DNA from 3 places in the Afipia sp. MLSD5-FHT05B12 genome. Region 2 is predicted to be linked to each of the others. Evidence: predicted binding sites of a transcription regulator. Region 2 holds the regulator's gene; each other region holds the start of a gene.
What was found. Region 2 encodes LexA, which represses DNA repair genes until DNA is damaged. Its sites were predicted from a motif close to TGTTCNNNNTGTGTTCNG; they were not measured.
Positions count from the first base shown of each region.

Region 1: AC1Q6J_RS14670 (DNA recombination protein RmuC) is a predicted target of LexA. The motif match lies at 1,702-1,719, and genes of this name have one in related genera.
Region 3: AC1Q6J_RS04230 (PA0069 family radical SAM protein) is a predicted target of LexA. The motif match lies at 5,697-5,714, and genes of this name have one in related genera.

Region 1 covers NZ_JBXAFS010000010.1:101,439-112,099, reverse strand. The annotation lists gene fmt (methionyl-tRNA formyltransferase) at 1-921, opposite strand, end outside; gene def (peptide deformylase) at 1,063-1,578, opposite strand; gene AC1Q6J_RS14670 (DNA recombination protein RmuC) at 1,751-2,965, shown strand; gene AC1Q6J_RS14665 (AmpG family muropeptide MFS transporter) at 3,163-4,536, shown strand; gene AC1Q6J_RS14660 (hypothetical protein) at 4,533-4,955, opposite strand; gene recR (recombination mediator RecR) at 4,975-5,580, opposite strand; gene AC1Q6J_RS14650 (YbaB/EbfC family nucleoid-associated protein) at 5,779-6,099, opposite strand; gene AC1Q6J_RS14645 (DNA polymerase III subunit gamma/tau) at 6,174-8,039, opposite strand; RNA gene ffs (signal recognition particle sRNA small type) at 8,126-8,222, opposite strand; gene AC1Q6J_RS14635 (HIT domain-containing protein) at 8,461-8,880, shown strand; gene nudC (NAD(+) diphosphatase) at 8,905-9,846, shown strand; gene AC1Q6J_RS14625 (sugar kinase) at 9,987-10,661, shown strand, end outside.
Region 2 covers NZ_JBXAFS010000006.1:177,682-188,342, forward strand. The annotation lists gene lpxB (lipid-A-disaccharide synthase) at 1-884, shown strand, start outside; gene gltA (citrate synthase) at 956-2,260, opposite strand; gene gltX (glutamate--tRNA ligase) at 2,423-3,853, opposite strand; gene AC1Q6J_RS11080 (glutamine--tRNA ligase/YqeY domain fusion protein) at 4,225-5,898, shown strand; gene AC1Q6J_RS11085 (ComEC/Rec2 family competence protein) at 5,988-8,297, shown strand; gene lexA (transcriptional repressor LexA) at 8,311-9,018, opposite strand; gene AC1Q6J_RS11095 (molybdopterin molybdotransferase MoeA) at 9,219-10,427, opposite strand; gene moaC (cyclic pyranopterin monophosphate synthase MoaC) at 10,438-10,661, opposite strand, start outside.
Region 3 covers NZ_JBXAFS010000002.1:410,902-421,562, reverse strand. The annotation lists gene AC1Q6J_RS04255 (MFS transporter) at 1-317, shown strand, start outside; gene AC1Q6J_RS04250 (NCS2 family permease) at 319-1,647, opposite strand; gene AC1Q6J_RS04245 (glycosyltransferase family 39 protein) at 1,660-3,171, opposite strand; gene rnhB (ribonuclease HII) at 3,235-3,993, opposite strand; gene AC1Q6J_RS04235 (VOC family protein) at 4,046-4,495, opposite strand; gene AC1Q6J_RS04230 (PA0069 family radical SAM protein) at 4,515-5,675, opposite strand; gene AC1Q6J_RS04225 (glycosyltransferase family protein) at 5,905-6,477, shown strand; gene AC1Q6J_RS04220 (bifunctional helix-turn-helix transcriptional regulator/GNAT family N-acetyltransferase) at 6,568-7,503, shown strand; gene AC1Q6J_RS04215 (hypothetical protein) at 7,503-7,652, shown strand; gene moaB (molybdenum cofactor biosynthesis protein B) at 7,661-8,212, opposite strand; gene ypfJ (KPN_02809 family neutral zinc metallopeptidase) at 8,363-9,307, opposite strand; gene AC1Q6J_RS04200 (site-specific DNA-methyltransferase) at 9,845-10,661, shown strand, end outside.

The DNA of each region.
Region 1 (10,661 bases), on a different contig from region 2:
CGCCGGCGGCTTGAGCGGCGTGCCATTCAGAAACGCGTCGGCTTTCATCGGCGGCTTGCCGGCGCGCTGCAATTCCAGAATGCGGATCGCGCCTTCACCGCAGGCAATCGTCAATTTGTCGTCCAACACGTCGCCCGGCGCACCGGAGCCTTTCGCCAGTTCACAGCGCAGCACCTTGATGCGCACCGGCTCGCCATCGATGGCGATTTCGAACCACGCGCCGGGAAACGGCGACAGGCCGTGGATATGACGCAGCACCTCGCGGGCGGACCTGGTCCAGTCAATCCGCGCCTCGGCCTTGTCGATCTTGGCCGCGTAGGTGACGCCCTGCTCGCTCTGCCTGGTGAGTTGCAGGCCGCCGCGCGACAGCCCGCCCATCGCGCGCACCATCAGGTCCGCGCCCAGCGGCGCCAGAGCATCGTGCAGGTCCTGTGCTGTCATTGTATCCGTTATCGGCAGGCGCTCCGCCATCGCAATATCGCCGGTGTCGAGCCCGGCATCCATCTTCATGACCATGACGCCGCTTTCGGCATCACCCGTCATAATGGCGCGCTGGATCGGCGCGGCCCCGCGCCAGCGCGGCAATAACGACCCATGCAGGTTGAAACAGCCGAGCGGAGCGGCGTCGAGAATGTTCTGCGGCAGGATCATGCCGTAAGCCACGACCACCGCAGCGTCGGCATTGTGCGAACGAAACTCTGCTTCAGCTTCCGGCGTCCTGAGAGTCTTCGGCGTCAGCACCGGAATGCCGAGCTGGCGCGCGGCCTGCTCCACCGGCGTCGCCTGCAACTTCATGCCGCGGCCCGCCGGCTTCGGCGCGCGGGTATAGACCGCCGCGATCTCGTGACCATGGTCCGCGAGCGCCAGCAGCGTCGGCACCGCGAAATCCGGCGTGCCCATGAAAATCAGACGAAGCGGCATGAGCAGTCCTCATAGAGAACGAATTCGAGTTCGTCATGCCCGCGCTTGTCGCGGGCATCCACGCCGTTCTTATACAATCGTCGCCAGGACGTGGATGGCCGGGACAAGCCCGGCCATGACGGTTAAAGGTCTGCGCCGCGCCTACTTCCCAGCGAGCTTGGCGGCCTTGGTAAACTTCTTCATCACGCGGTCGCGCTTGAGCTTGGAGAGATAATCGACGAACAGCACGCCGTTGAGATGGTCGATCTCATGCTGGATGCAGGTGGCATAGAGTCCCTCGGCATCCTCCTCGCGGATCTTGCCGTCGATATCCATGAAGCGCACGCGCACCCGCGCCGGCCGCTCGACCTCCTCATAGTATTCCGGGATCGAGAGACAGCCCTCCTCATAGACCGAGAGTTCATCGGACGACGCCAGAATCTCCGGATTGATGAAGACGCGCGGCTCCTTTTCCTCCTCCTTCTTGGAGAGGTCCATGGTGATCAGCCGCACCGGCACCGCGACCTGAATCGCGGCCAGGCCGATGCCCGGCGCGTCATACATGGTCTGGAACATGTCGTCGGCGAGCGCGCGGATCTCGGGCGTGATCTTCTCAATGGGCTTCGAGATCAGCCGCAGCTGCTTGTCGGGAAGAATGATGATGTCGCGATTGGCCATGAGCGCGATGTAATGGGAGCGCCCGCCGCGGTCAAACCCGTTGTGGGGTCAGGCGCTTGGCCGGAGACGAATGCCGTTAACCGGCGATTAACCATAAAAATCAGGGAGTTGTTAACCATAAAATGTTCCCTATTCGTTCGCCTCGCGCCCCGAATCGGGCTACAAAGGGCCCATGAACGAGATCCTTTTCATGGCCGGCGATCTGCCGGTTCGCACAAGCGCCGCCCTGATCGCATTCGGGGTGCTGGCGCTGCTGTTGCTGCTGGCCATCGCCATCGTCATTGCGCGCTCAGGCCGAAAGGGCGCCGAAGCCGCCATGGCGCAGGCGGTGCGCGCCGACGAGCTTGAAGAGCGGCTCGCCGAGGTGCTGCGCATGCAGAACGAATCCACCGGCCGGGTCCATGAAATGGGACAGGCGCTGGTGGGCCGTCAGGCGGAGATGGCCCGCGCCGTCAACGAGCGGCTGGATTCGGTGACACATCGCGTCGGCCAGTCCATGGAGCAGACGACGCGCAACACCATGGACAGCCTGCGCGTGCTGCACGAGCGCCTCGGCATCATCGACAACGCCCACAAGAATCTCACCGACCTCACCTCGCAGGTGACGACCCTGCGCGATGTGCTCGCCAACAAGCAGTCACGCGGCGCATTCGGTCAGGCGCGGATGGAAGCCATCGTGCAGGACGGCATGCCGAAAGACTCCTATGCCTTTCAGCACACGCTATCGAACCGGACTCGCCCCGACTGCGTGATTTTCCTGCCCGATCAGCGGCCATTGTGCGTCGACGCAAAATTTCCGCTGGAATCCGTCACCGCCTTGCGCGACGCGCGCAGCGATGAAGAGAAGAAATACGCCACCCAGCGGCTGCGGCAGGACGTGATGAAGCACGTCACCGATATCGCCGACAAATATCTCATTCCCGGCGAGACGCAGGACACCGCGCTGATGTTCGTGCCGTCGGAATCGGTCTACGCGGAAATTCACGACGGCTTCGACGACGTGATCCAGAAAGCCTACCGCGCGCGGGTGGTGCTGGTGTCGCCGTCGCTGCTGATGCTGGCGATCCAGGTGATGCAGCAGATCCTGAAAGACGCGCGGATGCGCGACGCTGCCGACCAGATCCGTACTGAAGTCATGCATATGGCGGACGATCTCGGACGTTTGCGCGAGCGCGTGCTCAAGCTTCAGAAAGATTTCGGCAATGTGAACGAAGACGTGCGCCAGATCCTGATCTCGGCGGAGAAGATCGAGAAGCGCGCCGGCCGCATCGAGGAACTTGATTTCAGCAAATCGAGCGAGCCGGCTGACTCGCCTCGCGCGCTTGCATCCAGTGGCAACGATCTGTTTCCGGCCCATCCGCTACGCAAATTGCAGGCGGGGGAGTAGTCGTCGCGATCCTCGTTGCGCTCGCCACATACTCGATGTCGTCCCCGCGCAGGCGGGGACCCATAACCACCAAATTCAGTCGTTGGGACGATCTCCGCAGCAAGCGTCCGCGATAACCCCAAATTTGGGGAGCATGGGTCCCCGCCTGCGCGGGGACGACGCGCGGAGAAATCATCCGAATCTGCTAACACCCCTGCATGACAGCACCCGAAATCGCCAAACTAACCCCCACTCCCCGCGCCTCGTGGCGCGAGGCATTCGCGGTCTATCTGCAAAAGCGCGTGCTGATTGTGCTGTTTCTCGGCTTCTCGTCGGGACTGCCGCTGGCGCTGTCGGGCTCGACGCTGCTGGTGTGGATGCGCGAATCCGGCGTCGATCTCGGCACCATCGGCCTGTTCGCGCTGGTCGGCACGCCCTACACGCTGAAATTCCTCTGGGCGCCGCTGGTGGATGCACTGCATGTGCCGCTGCTGACGCACCTGCTTGGACGGCGGCGCGGCTGGCTGGTGTTCGCGCAATTGCTTTTGATCGCGGCGATCCTGCTGCTGGCGCTGACCGATCCGGCGCGCTCGCCGTTTTATGTCGCACTCGGTGCGCTGTTGGTGGCGGCAGCGTCGTCCACACAGGACATCGTGGTCGATGCTTTCCGCGTCGAAAGCCTGCCGGAGAGCGAGCAGGCCGCGGGCATGGCCTCGTATGTCGCGGCCTATCGCGTCGGCATGCTGATCTCCACCGCCGGCGCGCTGTTTCTGGTCAGCGCATTCGAAGCCACCGGCCTGACCAAATCAATCGCCTGGATGTGGGGCTACATCGCCATGGCGGCGATGGTGCTGATCGGGATGATCGCCGCCTTGGCCGCCACCGAACCCGAGCAGTCGCGCCGTGCCGAGGAAGCGACCTCCGGCGAGAACGCGATCACCCGCGTCATCACCGCCGCCGTCGGCGCCTTCACCGAATTCCTGACCCGGAAAGATGTCTGGGCGGTTCTCGCCTTCGTGATCCTCTACAAGTTCACAGATTCGTTTTCCGGCACCATGACCGCGCCGTTTGTGATCGATCTCGGCTTCACGCGCAATGACTACGCCGCCATCGTCAAGGGCGTCGGGCTTGCCGCGACACTGATCGGCGGATTCGCCGGAGGCTTTCTGGCGCGCGCATGGTCGCTGGAAGCGTGCCTGTGGACCGGCGGCGTGCTTCAGGCGATCTCGAATCTCGCCTTCGCATGGCTGGCCTTTGTTGGCCACAATCAATGGGCGCTCGCATTGGCGATCACGGTGGAGAATTTCACCGGCGCGATCGGCACCGTGATCTTCGTCGCCTATCTGTCTTCATTGTGCCGGAGTCCGCTGCACACCGCGACCCAGTATGCGCTGCTCACCGCTTTCGCCGCGATCGGCAGAACCTACCTCTCGGCGGGCGCCGGATATGTCGCGCAGGCCACCGGCTGGCCGGCATTCTTCGTGCTTAGCGTGCTGGTCGCGGTGCCAAGCCTGATCCTGCTGGCATGGCTGCAACGGCGCGGACATTTCGAGACGCTAGGACGCCGCGAGGCCGATCCCGCCGCCGCCTAGTGCTTGGTCACGACGCTCCATTTGGTGACGATGGCGTCGCTCAACTGCCCGGCAGCCTGCGCACAGGACATCTCATTGGCCTTCAGCGCAATGCTCTTGCCGATAAACGGCTTTAGCGCCGCCGCTTCCGCATCGCTGTTGGTCACGATCTGAAACGTCTCGGGGCCGGTTTCCAGATTGCACAGGCCGGTCGGTCCCGGCAGCCGCCGCGGCTCGCTGGTCAACTGATACGTGATGACGCGATTCCTCTTCGGTCCCGACCGCATCGCGGTCAGTTCGCCGGACAACACCTCGCCGGTGTTGATCGGCTTGGCCTTCTGCTGCGCCATCGCGCCGGATGAAACGAACATAGCGAGACATGCAATCAGACAGCCAGCGGCAAAATGATCTGGAGTATTCGCGAACAGACGGGAGATCATGCGGTTTCCATTTTAAGTTTCAGAACAGCGTCCGCTGCCGCATGGCGGCCGACAGGGTTCCTTCGTCGAGATAATCAAGTTCCCCGCCGACCGGCACGCCATGCGCCAGCCGCGTGACCTTGACGTTGGCATCCTGCAACAGGTCGGTGATGTAGTGCGCGGTGGTCTGTCCATCGACCGTTGCATTGAGCGCGAGGATGATTTCCGTCACGCGCGGATCGAGCGCGCGCTGCACCAGTGCATCGATGGTCAGATCCTGCGGGCCAACGCCGTCGAGCGGCGACAGCGTGGCGCCGAGCACGTGATAGAATCCATTTGTGGCATGAGCGCGTTCAAGCGCCCACAAATCCGCGACATCCGCCACCACCACGATGATCGAGGGATCGCGCCGCGTATCGGTGCAGACCGTGCAGGGATTCTGCGTATCGATATTGCCGCAGGTGTTGCATACCTGGATCTTCTCGATCGCCACCTGCAATGCCGCCGACAGCGGCGTCATCAGGGCTTCGCGCTTCTTGATCAGATGCAGCGCCGCGCGCCGCGCCGAGCGCGGGCCAAGCCCCGGCAGCCGCGCCAGCAGCTGGATCAGCCGTTCGATCTCGGGACCTGCGACAGAGGCTACCATCAGAGCATTTTCACATTGAGAAGGCGCATCGCGGCTTTCGTGGAGTGGATTTGACATTCGCGACGCACCGGCCGCAAGTTCCCATCGCGAATGTCAAATCCAAACTCCACGAGAAACTTATAATTGCTAGTGGTCCTTCGATTCTAACATTCGCCAAGTCATCTGCCGAACCGGAACGCGAATGTTAGAATCGGACCACTAGCCGAGACCCAGCCCCGGAGGCAGGCCGAGGCCGCCCGTCAGCGCCTGCATCTTCTCCTGCATGGCAGCTTCGGCCTTGCGGCGCGCATCATTCTGCGCAGTCACCAGCAGGTCCTCGAGAATTTCGCGCTCGTCAGCTTTCATCAGCGACGGATCGATCTTCACGGCTTTCACTTCGCCCTTGGCGGTCATGCGCACGTTGACAAGTCCACCGCCGGACAGGCCTTCGACCTCGATGGTGTCGAGTTCATCCTGCAGCGCCTTCATCTTGGACTGAAGCTGCGCCGCCTGTTTCATCATGCCAAGAAAGTCAGCCATGAACGGTCCTTTATAGTTGGTGTTCGGACATGATCTTATCCGAAAACCGGTTCCCACTATTCGGGATCATGTCCCTAGAGATCGTCGTCTTCTTCCGCCGCGGCGACAGGCCCGGATTCGTCCGCGCCGGAGCCGGTGTCCGGCGCGATGCGCCGCACTTCCACCAATTGCGTACCAGGGAAACGTGACATCACAGCCTGCACGCGCGGGTCGGCCTGCACGCCGTCGGTGAGCTTTTCCTTTGCGGCCTGCGCCTGCGCGCGCAGCGTCGGCTGGCCCGCTTCATTGGAGACGATCACCGTCCAGCGTCGCCCGGTCCAGAATTCGAGCTTGCGCGACAGGTCGTTGACAACGGAGCGCGCGGCGCTGCGCTCCAGCGCAACCTCAAGCCGCCCGTCTTCCATGCGCACCAGCCGCATGTCGGATTCGAGCGCGGACTTGATCTGCAAATCGCGTTTCTCGCCGGCCAGTGCAACAACCTCGGCAAATGTCGTCAGCCGCCGCGCGGGTGCGGCTTCAACAGGCGCCGGCGCCGGTGCGCTCATCTGCGGGCGCGGCGAGGTATCGAGCGCCGGCCGTGAACTGGATGCCACGGCTCGCAATTGCGAGCCGTCATCGCCACCAGGCGACAGCATGGCGGATGGCCCACGCGGCGCGGCGTTGCCGACACCATTGCCGCCAGTCATCGGCGGCGAGCCGCCATTGGCGTCGATCATCTTGATCGCTTCGTCCGGCGTCGGCAGATCGGACACATAGGCGATGCGCACCAGCACCATTTCGGCGGCGGCCTGCGGACGCGTCGCGGACTGCACCTCCGCGATGCCCTTCAGCAGCATCTGCCACATCCGCGACAGCACCCGCATCGAAAGCTTGGCGGCGAAATCGCGCCCGCGCGTGCGCTCGGTTTCGCCGAGCGCCAGATTGTCCGCCGTGGCGGGAACGACCTTCACCCGGGTGACGAAGTTCACGAATTCCGCGAGATCGCTGAGCACCACCACCGGATCGGCGCCGGTGTCATACTGATCGCGGAATTCCTTGAAGGCCGCGGCGATGTCGCCGCTCGCCAGCGACTGGAACAGATCGATGACACGGGTGCGGTCAGCAAGACCCAGCATCTGCCGCACGTCCTCGGCGCGCACCATGCCCGCCGCATGCGCGATCGCCTGATCGAACAGCGACAGCGAATCGCGCACCGAGCCTTCGGCGGCGCGCGCGATCAATCCCAGCGCTTCCGGCTCGGCCTTGACGCCTTCCTTGCCGGAGATGTTGGCCAGATGCGCCATCAGCACGTCGGCGTCCACGCGCTTGAGATCAAAGCGCTGGCAGCGCGACAGCACCGTCACGGGGACTTTGCGGATTTCCGTGGTGGCGAACACGAACTTGGCGTGCTCTGGCGGCTCTTCCAGCGTCTTCAGGAAGGCGTTGAACGCCTTCTCCGAGAGCATGTGGACTTCGTCGATGATGTAGACCTTGTAGCGCGCGCTCGACGGTGCATAGCGCACGCCGTCGGTGATCTGCCGCACGTCGTCGATGCCGGTATGCGATGCCGCGTCCATCTCGAGAATATCGATATGCCGGCTTTCCATGATCGCCTGGCAATGCACGCCCATCTTCGGCATGTGGATGGTCGGCCCCTGGACCGAGCCATCCGGCAATTCATAATTCAGCGCGCGGGCAAGAATGCGCGCGGTCGTGGTCTTTCCGACGCCGCGCACCCCGGTGAGAATCCAGGCCTGCGGAACGCGCCCCGTCTCGAACGCATTCGAGATGGTGCGGACCATGGCTTCCTGGCCGATCAGATCCTCAAAGGTGGCGGGGCGGTATTTGCGCGCAAGCACACGATAGCCGCCGCCCGAAGCTGTCGGGGAAACTGGCGTTCCGCCAAGTTCGAAACCGGGCTGATCGTCCGCAGTCGCGCCGGCAATATCAGCATCGGTCATCAATCGATCCGCGATTGTCGCAAGGCTCCTGAGCGAGCGTCTTGCGGAAAGCCGGCGTTAGCACGCTGGGCGCGCGAAAAAGAGAAGTAGGAGACTGACGAGCGACCCGATCCGGACCTCGTTAGGGCTGCTTCCTTCCGGACCTGACCCGGTTGGCGAGTGGCTCGTCCACCGCCAATCTCCCGATCCCTATTTGGGGCCAAAAGCGCCGGAAAGCAAGCACTCGGCAGCGGTTCGCACCGCCTTGTTTCAGCTTGCAAATTGGCCCGCCGCCCGGCCCGGCCGCCTTTGGCCCGCCCCGGCCGGACAAAGGCATGGAAGCCCCGCGCCAAGCCGGGCATGACAGGTGTTGTTTGCAGCACTGCACTCTGCAAAATTGCAGGGAACCGCTAGTGTTCCGTATCCGACGTTCGGAATCCAAATGTCCTCTTCAGCCTGGTCGCTCCATTCAACCCTCGAAAAAGACACCATCAGCATCGGCGATCTGCCGCTGTCGCGCGTGCTTGTCATCAAGGATGCGAACTATCCGTGGCTGCTGCTGGTGCCGCGCCGTCCGGACGCCATCGAGCTCATCGACCTCAGCGAAATCGAACAGGCGCAACTGACGACCGAAATCAACCGCGTCGCGCGCGCGCTGAAAGAGGTCACCAAACCGGACAAGCTGAATATCGCCGCGCTGGGCAACGTCGTTCCCCAGTTGCATGTTCACATCATTGCGCGCCGGACATCGGACGCCGCGTGGCCGCGGCCGGTCTGGGGCGTGGTGCCGCCACTGGCGCACGATCCTCGGGAAGTCGAGACCTTCATCGCAGCCCTTCGCCGCAAGATCTGGCTGAGTTAGTTTCCCCATAGAGCTGAAAAATCAATGACAACCAAAAACGATCCTTTTCCGCTCGGACAACCGGGCTTCGTGTCGCACCCGATCGACCGCGCCGCGCATGTCCGCACCGACGCCGAAAAACTGTTCGCGCTGGAAACCCACCGCAACGCGCGGGCCTATGTGGTCCATCGCGATTCGCTTGTGGTTACCATGGGCGCCGATGGCCCCCGCGCGCTCCTGACACTCGATGAAGCGCATAAATTCGGCGCCAATCCCGGCACCATTTTCCTCGGGTTGCATGAAGGCGCGGCGATTTTCGGCATGGGCATCAGCGCCACTGCCGCCGAGGACCTGATGGGCCGCCAGGATGTCGGCGTGGAAAACCTGCGGGCCGTCGCCGCCAGCGGCGCTATACCGGCGCGCGAACTCTCCACCATCGCGATGGCGAAATCGCTGGTGAGCTGGCATCAGCGCCACGGCTTCTGCGCCAATTGCGGTTCGCGTTCGGCGATGTCGGACGGCGGCTGGAAGCGCATATGCCCGAGCTGCAAGACCGAGCATTTTCCGCGCACCGATCCGGTCGTCATCATGCTGGTGACCGCCGGCGACAAGTGCCTGATGGGACGCCAATCGCAGTTTCCGCCGACCATGTGGTCATGCCTCGCCGGTTTCGTCGAAGCTGCCGAGACCATCGAGAACGCCGTGCAGCGCGAGATCCTCGAAGAGGCCGGCATCCACTGCACCGACGTGCGCTATTACATGACGCAGCCGTGGCCTTATCCATCGTCGCTGATGATCGGCTGCACCGCCCGCGCTACAACGACAGATATCGTTGTCGACAAGACCGAACTCGAAGACGCACGCTGGTTCAGCCGCGATGAAGCCGTGGCGATGCTCGCGAGGACTCATCCCGAGGGCCTGACGGGCCCTCATCCGGTCGCAATCGCGCACCACCTTCTGGCGAACTGGCTGAAGGAAACCGCGTAGGGTTCCGCGAGGTTTCCGCCACGGGAACCGCAGCGCGTGTCATCGATTGTCCTGGTCACAGCCATTTCGGGCGAGGCGCAGTGTCAGTGAATATCCACAATAAATCACCCGGGACATCACCACGTATTGTCTGCATCGGAATGCCGGTGCGCGATCTGATTTTCCGCGTGCCGGAAGTCCCGGCGCGCGGACAGAAGGAATATGCCAGCGAGTTCGTTGAAGTCGCCGGCGGCAATTCGCCCAACGCCGCGATTTCGATTTCACGGCTCGGCGGGCGTGTCCTGCTGACCGGTCCGATCGGCGGATTGCTGTCCGCGAGCAATGTCACCATCAACGATCAATTCATGAGTGAAGGCATCGACACCGGCGGCCTTGTTGTCGTCGACGATGTGGTCACGCCGATCTCCAGTGTCCTGATCGATCCGAGCGGCGAGCGCACCATCGCCACTTTCCGCGATCCGAAACTGTGGACTGTGACGCTGCCATCCTCCGACACGCTGCTCGCGGACTGCGACGCCATCCTGATCGAAAGCCGCTGCGCCGAATTCGGCACCGATGTGTGCGCGGACGCGCATCGCCGCGGCATTCCCGTCGTCATCGACGGCGACCGGATGATGTCGATGCGCGAAGGGCTGTTACAGGTCGCCTCCCACATCATCTTTTCCGCGGAGGCGCTGCGCGCCACCGCCGGAGAAAGCGACGATATCGCAGCGCTGCGCAAGCTCGCGCAGGTGACCCCCGCGTTTCTCGGCGTGACATCCGGCTCAAAGGGTGTCGAGTGGCTGGACGAAAAGGGCGAGCCGAACCATATGCCG
Region 2 (10,661 bases):
ACGTTCTGGTTATCATCGACAGCCCGGATTTCACCCATCGCGTCGCCCGGCGTGTCCGGGCCCGCGATCCATCGATCCCGATTGTCGATTACGTGTCGCCGACGGTTTGGGTCTGGCGGCCGGGACGTGCGCGGAAGATGCGTGCCTATGTCGACCGGCTTCTGGCCGTTCTGCCATTCGAGCCTGAAGTCCATCGCAAGCTGGGTGGTCCGCCGTGTATCTATGTCGGCCACCCTTTGCTGGATGAACTCGATACGTTGCGGCCGGATACGGGGGAACTGGCGCGCCGGTCAGCCGCGCCGCCGCTGCTTCTGGTGCTGCCCGGAAGCCGCCGCAGCGAGATCAAACGTAACATGGCGATCTTCGGCGACACGCTGCGCCTGTTGCGCGCGCAGGGCATCGCGTTCGAGCCGGTGCTGCCGACGGTGCCTGGGTTGCTGGAGAGCGTCCGCGCCGCTGCTGCGGATTGGCCAGTGCAACCACGGATCGTCGTCAGCGACAGCGAGAAGAAGGCTGCATTCAGAAGCGCGCGCGCAGCGCTGGCGAAGTCGGGGACCGTGACGCTCGAACTGGCGCTGTCCGGTGTGCCCATGGTGACGGCCTATCGGGTTACCGAAATCGAGGCCTTCATCGCGCGGCGCGTGATCCAGACCTCGTCGATCATTCTGGCGAATCTTATTCTCGGCGAGAATGTGATTCCGGAATTCCTGCAACAGGATTTCACGGCGGAGAATCTTGCGCCTGCTTTGCGGGATGTTCTTGAAGACACTCCGGCGCGGCAACGGCAACTGGATGCGTTCGCCCGGCTGGAAGAGATCATGTTCACGGGCGGCAAGCGGCCCAGCGAACTCGCGGCGGACAACGTCATCGCGATGCTGCGCTGATATCTCGCGATCGCTGCAACGAAAAAGGCCGGTGCGATGCACCGGCCTTTTTGCTGAGAATAACGCCGCGCTTACTTGCGCTTGTCGATCCCGACATAATCGCGGGACGTCGCGCCGGAATAGAGCTGGCGCGGACGGCCGATCTTCTGCTGCGGATCCTGGATCATCTCGCTCCACTGGCTGATCCAGCCGACCGTGCGTGCGACCGCGAACAGCACGGTGAACATCGAGGTCGGGAAGCCCATCGCCTTCAGGGTAATGCCTGAATAGAAATCGACGTTCGGATAAAGCTTGCGCTGGATGAAGTATTCGTCGCTCAGCGCGATCTTCTCGAGTTCCATGGCGACGTGGAGCAGCGGGTCGTTCTGGTGGCCGGTTTCCGCCAGCACCTTGTGACACATCTGCTGCATGATCTTCGCGCGCGGATCGTAATTCTTGTAGACGCGGTGGCCGAAGCCCATCAGGCGGACGGTGCTGTTCTTGTCCTTCACCTTGGCGATGAACTCGGGAATCTTGTCGACGGTGCCGATCTCGGCCAGCATTTGCAATGCTGCTTCGTTGGCGCCACCATGGGCAGGTCCCCACAGGCAGGCGATGCCGGCGGCGATGCAGGCGAACGGATTGGCGCCCGACGAGCCGGCGATGCGCACCGTGGATGTCGATGCGTTCTGCTCGTGGTCGGCGTGAAGGATGAAGATCTTGTCCAGCGCTTCCGCCATCACTGGATTTACCTTGTAATCCTCGCACGGCACCGCGAAGCACATGCGCAGGAAATTCGAAGCGAAATCGAGCGAGTTCTTCGGATACACGAAGGGCTGACCGATGTTGTACTTGAAGGCCATCGCAGCCAGCGTCGGGATCTTTGCGATCATCCGTATCGACGCGACCATCCGCTGGTGCGGATCGTTGATATCGGTCGAGTCGTGATAGAATGCGGCGAGTGCGCCGACCGAGGCCACCATGACGGCCATCGGGTGAGCGTCGCGGCGGAAGCCCTGGAAGAAGCGAGCGACCTGCTCATGCACCATCGTATGATTGGTCACGCGGTTGTCGAAATCTTCCTTCTGGGCCTTGGTCGGCAGTTCGCCGTACAGCAGCAGGTAGCAGGTTTCGAGGAAATCGCCCTTCTCGGCGAGCTGTTCGATCGGATAGCCGCGGTACAGCAAGATACCTTCGTCGCCATCGATGTAGGTGATTTTGGATTCACAGCTGCCCGTTGATGTGAAGCCCGGGTCATACGTGAACATCCCGGTCTGGGCGTAGAGCTTGCTGATGTCGATGACATCAGGTCCGACAGTGCCGGACAAAACCGGGAAATCGACGGTCTTCCCTTCGACCGTCAGCGTTGCTTTTTTGGTGTTGGTCTTTGCATCCATCGTGAAGTCCCCGGTAGGTGTTGCTCAGGGCGAGTGACGCTTACGGCCATATGGGGACATAAGCGCTTTATTCCAGAAGTGTGGCCCGAATGGGTAGCTTATTGCTGTGTGCGCTGCAAGATAGGTAGGCTGCACCCAAAGTTTGGGCAGCGTTGCGCTCGGCTACCGGGGGCCGGAAGCCTGATCCTGCAGGCGTTCCAGGCAGGTTTGCCGCCCGAGCACGGCCAAAACGTCGAAAATCCCGGGGGAGGTGGTCCGCCCGGTCAAGGCGACACGTAACGGCTGTGCGATCGCCCCGAGTTTGAGGTTCTTTGCTTCGGCAAAGGTTCGCATGGCGGTCTCGGCGGTCTCGGCGGTCCAGGGATTGACGGCTTCCAGGGCAGAGCGAAGTTCCCCGATCAGTTTTCGCGTCTCGGGCGTGAGTACGGCTACGGCCTTGGGCTCCATCTGGAGCGGGCGGTCGGCAAAGATAAAATTGGAACTCTCGACCAGCTCGAGGAGGGTCTTGGCGCGCTCTTTCAGGCCGGGCATGGCGGCCAGCAATTGGGCGCGGGTCGTGTCGTTCAGCTTGGCCTGGATGGCCGCGCCCTCGGAACTGAACTGGAGCACGTCCTCGAAGCTCGCCAGCAGCGCCTTGTCGTCGGCGTTGCGAATGTAATGGCCGTTGAGATTTTCGAGCTTAGCAAAATCGAACCGCGCAGCGGAGCGTCCGATGGCCGGCAAGTCGAATTCCCGGATCATCTCCTCGGTCGAGAAGATTTCCTGATCGCCGTGGCTCCAGCCGAGCCGCACCAGATAGTTCCGCAGCGCCTCCGGCAGATACCCCTTGGCGCGATAAGCATCGACGCCTAGCGCGCCATGCCGTTTGGAAAGTTTCGAGCCGTCGGGACCGTGGATCAGTGGAATGTGAGCCATCACCGGAACGGTCCAGCCGAGCGCGTCATAGATATGCTTCTGCCGCGCCGCGTTGATCAGATGGTCGTCGCCGCGAATGACATGGGTCACGCCCATGTCGTGATCGTCCACGACCACGGCGAGCATGTAGGTCGGGTTACCATCCGAGCGCAGCAGCACGAGGTCGTCGAGATTCTCGTTCTGCCAGACCACGCGGCCCTGAACCTGATCCTCGATCACTGTTTCGCCGGTCTGAGGCGCACGGAGCCGGATGACAGGCTTGGCGCCGGCTGGCGCCTCGGAGGGATCGCGGTCACGCCAGCGGCCGTCGTAACGGATCGCGCGGCCCTCGGCCTTGGCGGCCTCGCGCATCTGCGTCAGTTCGTCAGCCGTCGCGTAGCACCGGTAGGCCTTGCCTTCGGCGAGCAACTGCTCGGCGACTTCACGATGCCGCGCGGCGCGGGTGAACTGATAGACCGTTTCGTCATCCCATTCGATACCGAGCCATTTCAGCCCGTCGAGGATGGCCTCGATGGCGGCGTCGGTTGAACGCTCGCGGTCGGTATCCTCAATCCTCAGCAGCATCTTGCCGCCGCGCTTGCGCGCATACAGCCAGTTGAACAGCGCGGTGCGCGCGCCGCCGATATGGAGGAAGCCGGTCGGGGACGGCGCAAAGCGGGTAACGACAGTTTCAGTCATTTCAGGCGGTTCGATCGATCTCTGGAGCGGTTATCGGCGGGCGTTTATCACAACAAATGCACACTGTCTCAGCACGAATTACAGGGAATTAAGACGCTTCCCGGTGCCCGGACGCGGGCCTCGCCAGCGTAAAACCCCGGTCCGGCGGGCGCCGGGCAGCCCTTGGCGCGGCCTCCCGGATTTGGCACATAGGGCCAATGTCCTGAATCCGAAGTTCGCCTCATTTCGCGGCATCTTCCGTAGCGAACGTCGGATTCAAAAGGACATTGGAATTTATGATTCCAGGGTGGCTTCTGTTCGCAAGTCCGCAAAGGACGTGCTGCGAAATGATGCGGACTTGCGAACCGCCACACTGGCTTGAAAGGGTACCAATGACTGACGAATCGCCTTCGGCCGCGGGCCGCGACTTCATCCGCGATATTGTTGCCGAGGACCTGGCTTCGGGGCGGGAGAAAGGCGTGGTGACCCGCTTTCCGCCAGAGCCCAACGGGTACCTGCATCTTGGCCATGCCAAATCGATCTGCCTGAACTTCGGCATCGCCGAGGAGTTCGGCGGGCGCTGCCATCTGCGGTTCGACGACACCAATCCGACCAAGGAAGAACAGGAATATATCAACGCGATTGAACGCGATGTGCGCTGGCTCGGCTTCGACTGGGGCGAGCATCTTCATTTTGCATCGGACTATTTCGAGCAGCTCTATGCCTGGGCGCAGCATCTGATCCGCGCCGGCAAGGCCTATGTCGACGACCAGACGCAGGAGGAGATCCGGCTGACTCGCGGAACCCTGACCGAGCCCGGACAGAACAGCCCGTTCCGCGACCGCCCGGTGGAGGAAAATCTCGACCTGTTCACCCGCATGCGCGCGGGTGAATTCCCGAACGGCGCGCGCGTGCTGCGTGCGAAAATCGATATGACATCGGGCAACATCAATCTGCGCGATCCGGTGCTGTATCGCATTCTGCACGCGCATCATCCGCGCACGGGCGACGCGTGGAGCATCTATCCGAGCTACGATTTCGCGCACGGCCAGTCCGACGCGATCGAGCACATCACGCATTCGATCTGCACGCTGGAATTCGAGGATCACCGTCCGCTCTACGATTGGTGTCTTGAAAACCTGCCGGTGCCGTCGCGTCCGCATCAGTATGAGTTTGCCCGGCTCAACGTGACCTACACGCTGCTGTCCAAGCGCGTGCTCACCGAGCTTGTGCGCGGCGGTCACGTGTCCGGCTGGGACGACCCGCGCATGCCGACACTTGCGGGTTTGCAGCGGCGCGGCATTCCGGCGGAAGCACTGCGCGAATTCGTCAAACGCATAGGCGTTGCCAAATCCAACAGCACCGTCGATCTCGGCATGTTCGATTTCGTGGTGCGCGAGGTGCTGAACAAGACCGCGCCGCGGCGCATGGCCGTACTCAATCCGCTCAAGGTGGTGATCGAGAACTATCCCGAAGGGCAGAGTGAGGCGCTCGAAGCCGTCAACCATCCCGATGACCCGTCGCAGGGAACACGGCAGATTCCGTTCGGCCGCGAACTCTACATCGAACGCGACGATTTCATGGAGGAGCCGCCGAAGAAGTTCTTCCGCATGGCGCCGGGCCGCGAAGTGCGGCTGCGCTACGGCTATTTCATCACCTGCCGCGATGTCATCAAGAACGCGGCGGGGGAGGTCGTTGAACTGCGCTGCACCTACGATCCGGCAACCAAAGGCGGCAACGCGCCTGATGGACGCAAGGTGAAGGCGACGATCCACTGGGTGAGCGCGGCGGAAGCGGTGCCGGCGGAAGTGCGGCTTTACAATCTGCTGTTCACGACACCGCAGCCGGAGGCTGCGAACTTCGCCGCGCAGATCAATCCGCAGTCGCTCGAAACCGTCACCGGGATGCTGGAGCCCGCGCTGGCGAGCGACAACTTCGATGGCGCGATGCAGTTCGAGCGGCAGGGATACTTCTGCCGTGACAAGGACTCGGCGCCGGGCAAACTGGTCTTCAACCGCACCGTCGGATTGCGCGATACCTGGGCCAAGGTCTCGGCCGGGGGCTGATAGCAAGAGTCTTGCATATTCCGTATCCGTTCCGCTGTTCAGCCTGATCGCTTCCGCTAGCATCACCGAAGCGATGCCGGAGCGGCGCGATGGCGGGCGGGGGCGAGGACCGGGAGCGATCCCAAGAGAGATCCCAAGGCCGGGCGGGGCGTGCCATCGGCCGAGCTGTTGCTTGGCCGCCGCGCAGCGCCGTGCGCGCCGGGATCCCAGATATCACCGACGGTCTAGCGGCGTTTCTGACCGGGAAGCTCCGGAACTGGGTCGCCGCGGAAGCCGGACCGGGCCGGTTGCTGCCATGGGTGCCGGTCGCGTTCGGCGCGGGGATTGCGATCTATTTCGCGGCAGACCGCGAGCCTGTCGCATCGGTTACCGCTGCGACGGCATTTGCGCTCTGTGCCGCGGCATTCGTCGCGCGGCGCAGCCGCGTCTTTCCCTTGATGGTGATGCTGGCCGCGCTGGCGGCAGGATTCGCGGCAGCCACGCTGAAGACCGCGCGTGTCGCCCATGGCGTGCTGGCGCGCCCGATGTTCTCGGTGACGATGAAGGGTTTCGTCGAGACCCGTGACGAGCGCGAACGCACTGACCGCTTCGTACTGCGGGTCGAGGAGATGGAGTCTCCGCGTGGCGGGATCAAGCTCGAGCGTGTGCGGCTGTCGGTTAAAAAGGGGACCGCGCCTGCGGTCGGCAGCTTCGTCGAACTGAAGGCGCGGCTGTTGCCGCCGCTCTCGCCGCTGCGTCCGGGAAGCTACGACTTCGGACGCGACATGTACTTTCAGGGCATCGGGGCGTCAGGATTCGCGATGGGGGCGATCAAGACCGTCGAGGCTCCGCGCGGTGGCGGCACGTATCTGCGTTATGCCGCCACGATGCAGGGCATGCGCGATGCCATCGACGCGCGGATTCGCAGCGTAGTCAGCGGAGACAACCGCGCCATTGCGACGGCGCTGCTGACGGGGCGGCGCGACGCGATTTCCGCGCCGGTCAACGATGCGATGTTCATTTCCGGGCTTGGCCACGTGCTGTCGATCTCCGGCTATCACATGGCGGTGGTGGCAGGCGTGGTGTTTTTCGCGGTGCGCGCGCTGCTTGCGCTGTTTCCCGCGCTCACCGTGACGTTTCCGATCAAGAAATGGTCGGCGGTCGCGGCGCTGCTCGCCGCGGCGTTCTATCTGTTGCTGTCGGGCGCGGAGGTCGCCACGCAGCGCTCGTTCTTCATGACGGCAGTGGTGCTGATCGCGGTGATGGTCGACCGGCGCGCGATTACGTTTCGCACACTCGCGGTCGCGGCGATGATCGTGCTGCTGATCGCACCGGAAGCATTGGTCCACCCGAGTTTCCAGATGTCGTTCGCTGCGACGCTGGGTCTCGTGACGCTGATCCAGATAGGCATGCCGAACCTGTTCGCCTCGCCCGACAACTCGCGGGTGGCGCGCGCGGCGCTGTGGGGTGGGCGTGAGATCATCATGCTGGCGCTGGCGTCGCTGGTGGCCGGATTCGCGACCATGCCGTATGCGGCGTTTCATTTTCATCGCGTGACGCCTTATGGCGTGCTGGCCAATCTCGCGGCGATGCCGGTGGTCTCGGTGCTGGTGATGCCGGCTGGACTTCTCGGACTGCTCGCTATGCCGTTTGGCTTCGACGGCGTGTTCTGGCGGCTGATGGATGTCGGCATCGGCTGGATGGTTGCGGTGTCGCAGTGGGTCGCGGCGCTGCCCGGCGCCATCGGCCAGATCGCAGCCTTCGGCACCGGCCCATTGGCTTTGATGAGCGCGGGCATCATTGCGCTCGGTTTGTTGCGGACGCCATTGCGATGGGCGGGAGCAGGGCTCATTGCATTCGCAACGATCTGGGCGCTGACCACGCCGCAGCCGGATATCCTTGTGGCAGGAGACGGTCACACCGTCGCCGTGCGAGGGAAGGACGGCAAGCTGCGTCTGATGCGCACCGGAAAGGATGTGTTCCTGTCGCGCGAATGGCTCTCAGCCGACGCTGACATGCGCAAGGCAACCGACGCGTCGCTGACCGATGGCGTCTCGTGCGACGCATCCGGATGCGTGGTGCAGGCTGCGGATGGATCGACCGTTGCGCTGACCCTGAAACCGGAAGGATTCATGGACGACTGCGCGCGGGCTGCCGTCATCGTGACGCTGCGGCAGCCGCCGGCTGACTGCGCGGCCATGGTGCTGGATCAGGAGATGCTTGGCAGGCGAGGGACGCTTGCCTTACGCAAAACCACCGAGGGTCACGCGATCACAGCCAACCGTCCGCGCGGCGTGGATCGTCCGTGGTCGCCGGCGAATGTGGAGAATGAGCTTGAAGCACCCGCTGGCCGGCCAAACCGTCCGGCGCAGCCCGTTGATGCCACACCGGCGGAAAGCGATCTCCGGCCGGATGATTGATTTTGAGACGAACTCAGTATTTGCGAACAAGCCCGATCAGCTTGCCCTGAATCCGCACACGGTTGGGCGGCAGGATACGAACCTCGTAGGCCGCGTTGGCAGGCTCCAGCGCGATGGACGCGCCGCGTCGCCGGAAGCGCTTCAAGGTGGCTTCTTCCTCGTCGATCAGCGCGACCACGATGTCGCCGGTGTCGGCGGTCTCGTTGCGCTGGATCAGCACGGTGTCGCCGTCGAGAATGCCGGCTTCCACCATGGAGTCGCCACGCACCTCAAGGGCGTAATGTTCGCCGGACCCGAGCATGTCGGGCGGCACGTTGATGGTGTGGCTGCGGGTCTGCAACGCTTCGATCGGCGTACCTGCCGCGATCCGGCCCATGACCGGCACGGAGACCGGGAAGCTGGCATCTTCGTCGGGACCGCCGGAAGTGTTCGTGCGGACCTTTCCGAGGTTGCCTTCGATGACGCTCGGAGTGAAGCCGCGGCGGGCGCCGCCTGGATTGACGCCGAGTTCGGGAAGTTTGATGACCTCGATCGCGCGGGCGCGATTGGCGAGCCTGCGGATGAAGCCGCGCTCTTCAAGCGCGGTGATGAGCCGGTGGATGCCGGATTTCGACCGCAGGTCCAGCGCATCCTTCATTTCGTCGAAGGAGGGTGGAACACCAGCTTCCTTGAGCCGCTCGTTGATGAAGCGCAGAAGCTCGTACTGTTTGCGTGTCAGCATCTGAATAGGTCCCCGATCCCTAGAAGCTCGAGTTTGAGCCGAAGCCGCGCCTCTCTGGATCCCCACTGCGAAAGAATGGAAGGGGACACTCAGGAGTTGCGAGTCACTCGAAACAAATCATGAACGAACACTATCTGTTCCATATGTGTTCCGCAACCCCTTAATTTCACGTCAACGAACGGCGATTGGAAACGCGATTGTCAGTTTGGCAGCCGGAGGATCGTGCAGGGCGAGCCGGCAGGAGCGGCTGGGGCATGCGGCGGCCGGACGATCAGCGCGTTGGCCGCGGCGAGATTCGCAACCAGCGAACTGTCCTGGGCGCCCACCGAGGTGGCGACGGGCATGCCGTCGCCGCCGGGTGCGAGCCGCGCCCGCAGGTAGTCCTGCCGCTTGTCGTTGGCGGGCAGTTCGCGCCCAAGCAGGGCATGTTCGAGCGGATGGTCGACCATCGTTCGCCCCGAGAGGGAACGGATCAGCGGTACCAGAAACAGGAAGGCGCAGACGTAAGACGACACCGGATTTCCCGGCAGACCGAGTACACGCATCGCCCCCAGCCGCCCGTTCATCATCGGCTTGCCGGGACGGAGCGCAATCTTCCAGAAGGCCATGTCGAAGCCCTCGGCTTTCAGCGCGGCCTGAACCAGATCGTGGTCGCCGACCGACGCGCCGCCAGTGGTGATGAGGACATCCGCGCCGAGATCGCGGGCGCGCCGAATCCCGCCGGAGGTGTCTTCGAGCGTGTCGCGCGCGATGCCGAGTTCAGCCACATCGGCGCCTTCGCTGCGCGCCAGCGCCGCCAGTGCGAAGACGTTGCTGTGGACGATCTGTCCGGGGCCGGGCGTCGTGCCCGGAGGAACCAGTTCGTCGCCGGTGGCGAGGATTGCGATTTTCGGACGGCGATGCACCGGCAATCGTGGATGGTTCATGGCGGCCGCCAGCGCCAGCGCGCGGTCATTGAGCAGGGTGCCGCGCGGTAACAGCACGTCGCCTTCGCGGAAATCGATGCCGGCGGGGCGGATGTTTCTTCCCGTCGTGATGGTCTCGTTGACGATCACAATGTCGCCGTCGCGTGTGGTGTCTTCCTGAATGACGACGGCATCCACACCGCCGGGAATGACACCGCCGGTGAAGATGCGCGCGGCTTGTCCGGCGCCGATGGTTTGATTGAAGGGCCGGCCGGCGGCGACTTCGCCGATCACCTTCAGCCGTGCCCCCGGCGCGGCATCCGCTGCGCGGACCGCGTATCCATCCATCGCCGACAGCGCGACGGGCGGCTGGGTGCGGAGCGCCGCGACGTCGCGGGACAGCGTGCGATGAAAGGCGTCGTTGAGTTCGACCGTTTCCTCGGGAAGGGCGCCGGCGTCCTTGAGGACGGCGGCATAGGCCTCGGCGACGGGCATCAGCGCCATCGGACGCTCCTCAGTAATCGGCCAGATAATGACCGGACTTTCCGCCTTTTTTCTCGACCAGGCGAATGGCTTCGATCTGGATGCCGCGCTCCACGGCCTTCACCATGTCGTAGATGGTCAGGCACGCCACCGACACGGCGGTGAGCGCTTCCATCTCGACGCCGGTCGGTCCTTTGACCTTCACGGTTGCGCGCACGCGGCAGCCAGGCAGTTTGGTATCGGGCGTGATGTCGA
Region 3 (10,661 bases), on a different contig from region 2:
CCGTGATCGGGCTGTCGGGGATCACCGCCATGCATTTCTGGGCGGGACTGTTCGTGGTCGGCGTCGGCTGGAATTTCTCGTTCGTCGGCGCATCGGCGCTGATCGTGGAGACGCATCGCGCGCAGGAAGGCAAGAAGGTTCAGGCCTTCAACGACTTCATCGTGTTTGGCCTGGTGGCGATCGGCTCGTTCTCCTCGGGCCAGTTGCTCGCCAGCTACGGCTGGTCGATGGTCAACATCGTCGTGTTTCCGGCGGTGGCGATTGCGCTGGCAGGCCTTGCCATCGCCGCGCTGACGCAGCGGCGGGCCGCTGTGTGAGCTAGCCGACCGCGAACTTCACGACGAACACCAGCGCAAGCAGCATCACCGCCGGCTTGGCGTCCGAAAAACGTCCGGCCAGAATCTTCACCACCGCATAGGTGATGAAGCCAAGCCCGATGCCGGTCGCGATCGAATAGGTCAGCGGCATCGCAATCGCCGTGACCACGGCGGGCGCGTATTCCGTCACATCGTCCCAGGCCATGTCGGCAAGACCGCGCGTCATCACGCAGGCAACATAGAGTAACGCCGCAGCCGACGCATAGGCCGGCACCATGCCGGCCAGCGGCGCGAAGAACAGCGCCATCAGGAAGAACAGCGCGACGAATACCGCCGTCAGCCCGGTGCGCCCGCCCGCCGCGACCCCAGATGCGCTTTCTATATAGCTCGTGGTGGTTGAGGTGCCGATCAATGCGCCGAACATCGCGGCGAAGCTGTCGGCCATCAGCGCCTGCTTCATGCGCGGCAGGTTGCCGTCCTTGTCGAGAAGACCAGCCCGATGCGTGACGCCGATCAGCGTTCCGGCGTTATCGAACACATCGATGAAGAGAAAGCTGAACACCACGATCAGGAATGTCAGTTCGGTGGCGCGCGAGAAATCGAGCTGGAACAATGTCGGCGACAGCGACGGCGGCAGCGACACCACGCCGTTGAAGCTGGTCAGCCCCAGCGGCAGCCCGAGCAGCGAGACCGCGAGAATGCCGAGCAGCGTCCCGCTGGCGATATTACGCGCGTTCATCGCCACGATCAGCGCGAAACCCAGCAGGCACAGCACCGGCGCGGGATGGGCAATGCCGAGCGGTCCCGCGGTGACAAGCGTCGCCGGGCTGGCGACCACGATCTTGGCTTGCTCAAGCGCGATGATCGCGAGAAATAATCCGACGCCAGCGGAGATCGCAAACTTCAGGTTTCGCGGAATGGCGTCGATGACATATTCCCGCAGCCGGAAAAACGTCAGTGCGAAGAAGATCACGCCCGAACAGAACACCGCGGCCAGCGCCTGCTGCCACGTGTACTTGTAGCCAAGCACCACGGTGAAGGCGAAGAACGCGTTGAGCCCCATGCCGGGCGCCAGTGCGATCGGATAGTTCGCCAGAAACGCCATCGCCAGCGTCGAGACCGCCGCCGCCAGACAGGTCGCGACGAACACCGCGCCCTTGTCCATGCCCGCATTGGCAAGGATCGCGGGATTGACGAACACGATGTAGACCATGGTCAGGAATGTGGTGAACCCCGCGACGAATTCGGTGCGGACATTCGTGCCGTTTTGCGTGAGACCGAACCGGCGGTCGAGGAACGTCGTCGCAGTCTTTTCCGGCGGCTCGCTCATCTCACCTCACAGCTATCGGGGCCGCGGCCGCACAATGGCCCAGCCGATCCGCAGCAGCGGCTGGCGGCCCTTGACCGTGCGCTCGAACGCGCGCGGCACTTCCGGCACGAGACCGGGAAATCGTTTCATAATGTCATCGGGCGGCGTGCCCGCGGTATCGGCGGCGCGCCAGACCACCACGCCGCCGCTCTCGTTGAAGCGCTCCGGCGTCATCCACGGCGTCTGCTGCGGGGTCGCATCGAACATCCCATGCGGGCGCGCGGCGGCTGCGAAACCGATCAGCGTGGCGATGTGCGGATCGCCCGCGACCGCCGCAAGCGGGCGGCCTGTGCGCCGCTCAAAGCTCTCGCCGAAGAAACGTCCGATCTCGCCCGCCGGCAGCGAGGTCTTGACATCGGCGCTTCCGATCCATGGCTGGATAAAGGTGATGCCGAGGATCGTGGCGACGGGCGCCGCCATGATGACCAGCCAGACCGAGCGCAAGAGCTGTTGCCGCCGCAGCGCGATGAGATCGCCTGCGGCGACGACAATGGCGAGGCCGGACAGCAGCAGCGCAATGCCGTCGCCGCCAATGATCTGATCCATGCCCAACAGGGCCGCGATGAAACTGAGCGCAACGGGCGGGACCAGCGCGAACACATAAACATACAGCCGCGCGAAGGGATCGAGCGGCGGGCGGAAGATCAGCGGCGGATCGTCCGCTTTGCGATCGAGGTAACGCGAATTGACGATCAGCAGCAGCGCCATGCCCGAGAGCGCGAACAGCAGCCCGGCCAGAAGTCCGCCCCATCCGAGCAGCCGGTCCTGCAATTGCGCCGCCGCCGGCAACGATGGCAGCGTCATGGCGTCCGCGCGCAGCAGCCACACCAGATACGGCAGCACCACCACGAACACCACGACGGCCGCGTAAAGCGGATCGGTCGAGACCAATGCGCGCCTGCCCTTCTGCGTCGCCAGCACGAAGACCGCCAGCATGACCAGCAGCGGCAGTGCCGCCGACGTGGTCAGGATCAGGAGGCCGATCTCGACCGGCAGCATGAACCAGGCCCTGCGCCGCCCCTGCCCGATGATCTGCCAGGTATGAAGCAGCGTCAGCGCCCAGAGCGGCCGCGCCAGCATCAGCGGGCCGAACTCGGCGCCGGGAAAGGCGAAGGCGGTGATGGTCGCCGTCAGCAACACGGCAAGGACCGCCTGCTGCGCGCCGACGATGGCGCGGCCGAGTGCGAACAGCGCCCAGAACGTCACGATGAAGCAAAGCTGCGACAGCAGATAGACGCCGAAGATGTGATTGCCGGACAGACGGAATGCGACATCAGCGAGCCAGAACGCCGCCGGCGGGCCGAGATGGGTGCCGACCTGGTATTCGCGGCCAAAGGCCAGCACCGTCGCCACCTCGCCCGGCGGGCTTCCATACAGCAGCCACGGCAGGAACAGCCACAGCGCCGCCTGCGCCAGCACCACAAGCCAGAAGATCAGGCGCGGCCGGGCGCGGACCAGTTCAACGATCAGGGATGTGAAACGCATGAAACGCCTGCGAGGGACCCGCCACTTGATAAAGCGCACGAGGCGATCAGGCAACCGAACCGCTCAGACCGCCGCGATGGCCTCGTCGGACGATATGACCATCTCGATCTGGGCCGGCGCCGGGGTGTCGTCCTCCCCGAAGTGCTTGCGGCGCGACGCCGCGACAGGCGCGAAAAAGCGGCGGTGATGGACGGTCGGCCCGAGCCGGTCGAGCGCTTCGAGGTGGGCCGGAACACCATACCCCATGTGCTGCTCGAAGCCGTAGCCGGGGTGATCCTGCGCCAGCCGGCACATCAGACGGTCGCGCGAGACCTTGGCCACGATCGAAGCCGCCGCGATCGACATCACAATGCCGTCGCCGCCGATCACCGCGTCGCAGTCGCAGGATACAGCCAGCCTGTCGCGGCCATCGACAAAGACATGTTTCGGCGTATCAGGCAGCGCACGCACCGCCCGCGCCAGCGCCCACAGAGACGCACGCAGGATATTGTCGCGATCGATCCGCGACGGCGGCGCAATCGCGACCGAAACCAGCGCGGTCGCGCAGATCTCCTCGAACAGTTCCTCGCGGCGCTCCCGCGTCAGGCGCTTGGAATCGTCGATGCCTTTCGGGATTCGCTTCGGGTCGAGAATCACGGCGGCGGCCACCACCGGACCGGCCAGCGGTCCACGCCCGGCCTCGTCGCAACCGGCGACCGGCCAGACGCCGCGCTTGATCAGCACGCGCTCACGGCGAAAGCTCGGCTTCGTGACGGCGATCACGCCGCTTCGTCTGGCTTTTTTCGCAGCAACTGGAACCGCTGAGGGCTTCGCTCGACTCATGCGGCTATGCTTGCGTTCTTAAAGTTGAACGCGCAACCGCTAATCCCCACTATTATTCCGGAAGATGGACACGCCTGTCATCCCCGGCCTCAATTCCGGGGGCAATGACAACTTCCCAAGGATGGCCGTCGGGATCGGAGAAATATCCTGAATATCCGCCATAATCGGTGCGATGCGCGGGCTTTTGCAGGCGCGCGCCCTGAGCGACAGCGAACTTCAGCACATCATCGACTTCGTTCTCGCTGCGGCAGTTCCACGCCAGAGTGATTCCGCGAAAGCCCGCGGGCTGCGGCTGCGCCGGGAGACCAGCATCCAGCGCCAGCTTGTCCCATGAATACAGCGCCAGAACCGTCGCGCCGGTGTCGAAAAACGCGACCTCCTCACCAGTCGCGCGGAGCTTTCGCTCAAAGCCTAGAGATTCGTAAAACGCGATGCTCCGGCGCATGTCGCTGACGCCAAGCGTCACGACGGTGAATCGCGCAACCGGTTTGAGGAGACTCATTAGACAACGCCCCTTGCAGTCAGAACAGATCCAGTTGCTCGTTTGCCGGCTTGGGCCGCGCGAAGTGGGCTGTCGTCAGCTTGGAGCGCCGCTTGTTGAGGCCGAGCTTCTCGCAGGCGATCTCGAACCGCCGCCCGATCATCCAGGCCATCGGCCCGGTGCCCTTCATGCGAGTACCCCACTGCGAATCGTAGTCGCGGCCGTCGCGCATATCGCGGATCAGGGTGAAGACGTGGCGGTATCTGTCCGGATAATTCGCCATCAGCCACTCGCGGAACAGGTCGCGCACTTCGAGCGGCAGCCGCAGCAGCACGTAGCTCGCTTCCTTGACGCCGGCATGGGCGGCGGCATCCAGAATGCGCTCGATCTCGGAATCGTTCAGCGCAGGAATCACGGGCGCGACCATCACCGTTGTCGGAATGCCGGCCTCGGCCAGATGGCGCAGCGCCTCCAGCCGCTTCGGCGGCGTCGCCGCGCGCGGCTCCATGGTGCGCGCGAGTTTCGGGTCCAGCGTTGTCACCGAAATCGCGACCTTGGCAAGATTCCGCTTCGCCATTCGCGCCAGAATGTCGATGTCGCGGGTCACCAGCGCGGATTTCGTGACAATGCCGACCGGATGCCCGGTGCGCTCCAGCACCTCGAGAATGCCGCGCATGATTTTGTGTTCGCGCTCGATCGGCTGATACGGATCGGTGTTGGTGCCGATCGCGATCATGCGCGGCTCATATCCCGGCGCGGCCAGTTCCTTTTCGAGCAGGTCCGGCGCATCGGGCTTGGCGAACAGCCTGGATTCGAAATCGAGGCCCGGCGACAAACCGAGATAGGCGTGGGTCGGACGCGCGAAGCAATAGACGCAACCGTGCTCGCAGCCCCGGTACGGATTGATCGAGCGGTCGAAGCCGATATCCGGCGAGTCGTTGCGGGTGATGACCTTGCGGGCGGTATCGAGCGCGACGGTGGTCTTGAAGGGAGGCAGGTCTTCGAGGCTTTGCCAGCCGTCGTCGAAGGTGACGCGCGCCTCGGCCTCATAGCGCCCGCTGGCATTGGATTGCGCGCCGCGGCCCCTGCGCCGCTGGCGATCAATCGCCACTTCAATCTCGGCAAAGGGAGAAGGACCACCCGCCGGATCAGAGGGGGGCGTCACCGGCGGGTGCTTGAGGGCATGGGATGCATGGCTCATGGGAAGAACATAGCATCGCATGAGAACAAAACAAGAACTTGAATGACCCCGCCCCACAGATTTTCTTTGGGGGTATCCCACCTCGGCGGAGCATCTGCGAGAAGGCAGTTCCCGGATCGTGGCGTTAATGAATGCCGCAAAAAGCTGCACCGGACGGGCTGTTCTGAGTGTGACAAGATGATAACGATGCCCGCATCTGTCGTCTGGCGCTCACGTATTTCAGCAAGTCATGATCAGCGTTGTCATTCCAACCGAAGGCGTCGAGCAACCTGTTGTTGCCACCCTCGCGGCCCTCGTGCCGGGCGCCGCCGCCGGCATCATCCGGGACGTGGTGCTGGTTGATCGTTCGCAGACCGGCACGATCGAACGGGTGGCCGATGTCGCCGGGTGCAATTTCCTGAAGTTCGAAGGCTCGCGCGCCGCGGCGCTCGCGGCAGGCGCTGAGCAAAGCCGGTCTCCCTGGCTGCTGTTCCTGCTTCCGGGCGCGGTGCTGGATTCCGGCTGGATCGACGAAACCTCGCAGTTCATCCAGAACGTGTCCCTGAGCGGCCGCCAGCGGGCCGGCATCTTCCGCTATGCGCGCCCGCCCTATGAGGACGCCACGGTGCGCGACGGGATGAAATCGCTCGCGCGCTTCATCTCCGGCCCGTCCACCGATCAGGGCCTGCTGATTTCCCGCGACCATTATGAGCGGGTCGGTGGCTATGCCCCCGCCGCGCGCCGGGCCGAAGCCAAACTGATCGCCAAGCTCGGACGCGCCGGCCGCGCCGTGCTGCGGACCCGGATCTTCGTGGCGGCCTGAGAATAGTTGACCCTGTCAACAATAATACTTGACTGCGTCAACAAAACTCCCAAGATGCCCGTCTGACATCAGACGAGGCGTCGTTCGCCGATGGGCGCATCTTCCAAAGACGACAAGGATATTCGGATCGACGCGGTCCGGCGGTTCAACCGCTTCTACACCCGCAAGATCGGCGTGCTCGAGCAGCACCTGCTCGAAAGTCCGTTCACGCTGACCGAAGCCCGCGTGCTGTTCGAACTGGCGCACCGCGGCGGCGCTCTCGCCAAGGAGATCGGCGCCGAACTCGGCCTCGACCCCGGCTATCTCAGCCGCATCGTTCAGGCTTTTACAGAACAGGGGCTGATGACGCGCAAGCCGGTGCCCTCGGACCGCCGGCAATTTGAACTCGCGCTCACGGCCAAGGGCAAACAGGCCTTCAGCCGCCTCGAGCGCGCCTCGCAGCAGGAAGTCGGCAAGATGATCGAACAGTTGCCCGGCGACGGCGGGCAGCGTCTTGTGGCCGCGATGACGACGATCGAGCGGCTGCTGGATGATGCCGCCGGGCGTCCGGAAGTGACGCTTCGCACTCACCGGCCCGGCGACATGGGATGGGTCGTGCAGCAGCACGGCATGCTTTATGCCCGCGAATACGGCTGGGACATCTCGTTCGAGGGGCTGTGCGCCGAGATCGCCGCGCAGTTCCTGAAGGACTTCGATCCGGCACGCGAGCGCTGCTGGATCGCGGAGATCGACGGCCGGCGGGTCGGCTCGGTGTTTCTGGTGAAGCACTCCGACGACACTGCGAAAATTCGTCTGCTGCTGATCGACCCGGCGGGCCGCGGTCTCGGAATCGGCAAACGGCTGGTCGATGAGTGCATCACCTTCGCGCGGAGCCGCGGCTACCGCAAGATCACGCTGTGGACCCAGAGCATGCTGCTCGCCGCGCGCGGGATCTACCAGAACGCGGGCTTCAAGCATGTCGCGACCGAACCGCACCACAGTTTCGGGCACGACCTGATCGGCGAGACGTGGGAGCGTGACCTGTGATGTCCTCGCGTCGCGAACCAGCGCGGCGCGCCACGCCGGACCTCATCGCGTTTCACAGGATCAACGCGAAGCGGCTTCGCCATGAAGCACGCCGCGATGTGGCGCGCGCGGTCTTGGCGTGGCTGGCAAAAATTCTCGGCCGGCGCTGACGCGCGGACTATTTAGCTTTGCCGCGCTTCAGGTGTTCGTCCAGCCGCGGCATGATCTCCACGAAGTTGCAAGGCCGGGTGCGGTAATCGAGCTGATGCGCGAGAATGCCGTCCCAGCCATCCCTGCATGCGCCCGGCGAGCCCGGCAGGCAGAAGATGAATGTTGTACCCGCGACTCCCGCAGTGGCGCGGCTTTGAATCGTCGACGTGCCGATCTTGGCGTAGCTCATCATGTGGAACGCGATCGAGAAACCATCCATCCGTTTCTCGAACAGCGGCTCGACCGCTTCCGGCGTCACGTCGCGGCCGGTGAAGCCGGTGCCGCCCGTGGTGATGACCACATCGACGCCGGGATCGGCGATCCACGCTTTCAGCTTCGCGCGGATCTCCTCGACGTCATCGATCACGATATCGCGCGCGGCGAGACGATGACCCGCCGCGATCAGCCGATCCGCCAGCGTGGTGCCGGACTTGTCGTCGGCGAGCGAGCGCGTATCGGACACCGTCAGCACCGCGACATTGAGCGGGATGAACGCTTTTGATTCATCAATAGAAGACATTGCGTGCGTTTTCCTTGCCGTCACCCTGAGGTGCCGTAGCGCAGCGAAGGCCTCGAAGGGCGACGGCATTTTTCATTGTCATCCTTCGAGGCTCGCAACAAGGGTTGCTCGCACCTCAGGATGACGCACCGAGTAACTCACCGGCCGCGGCTAAAGCTGCACGCCGGACGCGAACGTATTGCAGGCCTGCACACTGCCCTGCTGATAGCCGGTCATGAACCAGCGCTTGCGCTGCGCAGCCGAGCCGTGAGTGAACGAGTCAGGCACGACGCGGCCCGTCGATTGCCGCTGCAACGTATCGTCGCCGATGGCGGACGCCGTCTGCAACGCCGCATCGATGTCGCCCGCTTCAAGGAAGCCCGGCCGTTTCTTTTCTTCGCGGTTGACCCAGACACCGGACAGGCAATCCGCCTGCAACTCCACCCGCACCTGAATGTTGTTCGCCTCGGCCTTGCTGCTCGCCTGCTCCTGCATCTGCCGCGCCTTCGACAGGATGCCGAGCAGATTCTGGATATGATGGCCGGCCTCATGCGCGATGATGTAGGCGGCGGTGAATTTGCACGCGCTGCCGGAACATCCACGGAACTTGGTTTCGACCTCGCGGAAGAATCCGGTGTCGAGGAAAATCTGTTTGTCGGGCGGACAATAGAATGGGCCCATGGCCGACTGCGCCATGCCACAGCGGCCGCCATTGGTGGCGTTGCGGAACAGGACGATGCGCGGACCGCGATAGGTCTGACCGCTGGCGGAGAAGATTTCGCTCCAGCGGTCGTCGATTTCGCCAAGCACGCCGGCGATCATGCTGCCCATTTCGTCCGTTGGCGCGCCGGCCTTTGGCGGGCTGCCGGTTCTGCGGTCGGTCTGATAGGTCGGTGCCTGCTGTCCGCCGGTGAGGATTTCCGCGCCTCCGATCAGGATGCGCGGATCGATGCCCACCGCCCAGCCGATCAGGCCGAGCACAATGACAGTGCCGATACCCAGACCGCCGCCTCCGCCCATCGGGAATCCGAAGCCGCCACCGCCGCCCCCGCCATAGCCGCTATCGTCGCGGCGATCGTCGATGTTATCGCTGCGGCGAAAATCATCGTAACGCATCGGAAATCTCCTCAACCGGCGGGCGCGTCATGGCGACACGCAACGGAGCCGCAAAGTATCTGTTAACGATTCATACCGCGCCCGGCAAAAATTGCCTAGTGTGGTGGTTCGCAAGTCCGCATTACCTCTACGGCGCACTCTTTGCGGACTTGCGAACCAAAACCACATTAGAATCAAAATTTTCCGGTGTCCGCTTGAATCCGAAGTTCGCTGCGGAAGATGCTGCAAAATAAGGCGAACTTCGGATTCAGGACACCGGTGCGGCGTTTCGATGTGTTTCCACTCCGTCACATGAATGCGGGCTGAATTTCGCAGCGAAACACGCGCTACGCCAGCAATTCCAACTCTTGCCTGCATTGCACATGCGCGTGCGCGTTCACGCGCTTCCGTCACGCGGCGGCTTTCGGATTCGATTTCGGAATCGTCACAAACCTGTTTTCGATTAAGCCGATTTTTACCTTGAGCATTCATGGTGACGACAGTCGGATTTGTTAGTCCCGCGTCGCCGACTGCGTCGCCTGAGTCAGGTTTTGAGTCATGGTAGTGTCGCGTCGCGGGGCGTCTGCAAAGGCGCCCCGCACTCAATTTGAAAATGCTCCGAGTTCGCATATCGTCATCGGCGATTGCGTCGCGGAAATGTCGAAAATGAAAGCCGGATCGGTCGATCTGGTCTTCGCAGACCCGCCGTACAATCTGCAACTGAAGGGCGATCTCAAGCGCCCCGACGAATCCCATGTCGATGCGGTCAACAACGACTGGGACAAGTTCTCATCCTTCGCCGCCTATGACGACTTCACGCGCGCATGGCTGCTCGCCGCGCGCCGCGCCATGAAGCCATCCGCGACGATCTGGGTGATCGGCTCCTATCACAACATTTTCCGCGTCGGCGCGATCATGCAGGATCTGGGCTTCTGGATTCTCAACGACATCGTGTGGCGCAAGACCAACCCAATGCCGAATTTCCGCGGCCGCCGCTTCACCAATGCCCACGAGACGATGATCTGGGCGGCGCGCGACGAGAACGCCAAGGGCTACACCTTCAATTATGAAGCGCTGAAGGCGGCCAACGAGGACGTCCAGGCGCGTTCCGACTGGCTGATCCCGCTCTGCACCGGCGACGAGCGCCTCAAGGGCGGCGACGGCAAGAAGGTTCATCCGACCCAGAAGCCCGAGGGCCTGCTGGCGCGGGTGCTGCTGTCGTCATCGAAGCCTGGCGATCTCGTGATCGATCCGTTCAACGGCACCGGCACCACCGGCGCCGTCGCCAAGCGTCTCGGCCGCAGCTATATCGGCTTCGAGCGCGACCAGACCTACGCGGACGCCGCTGCGAAACGCATCGCCGCCATCGAGCCGC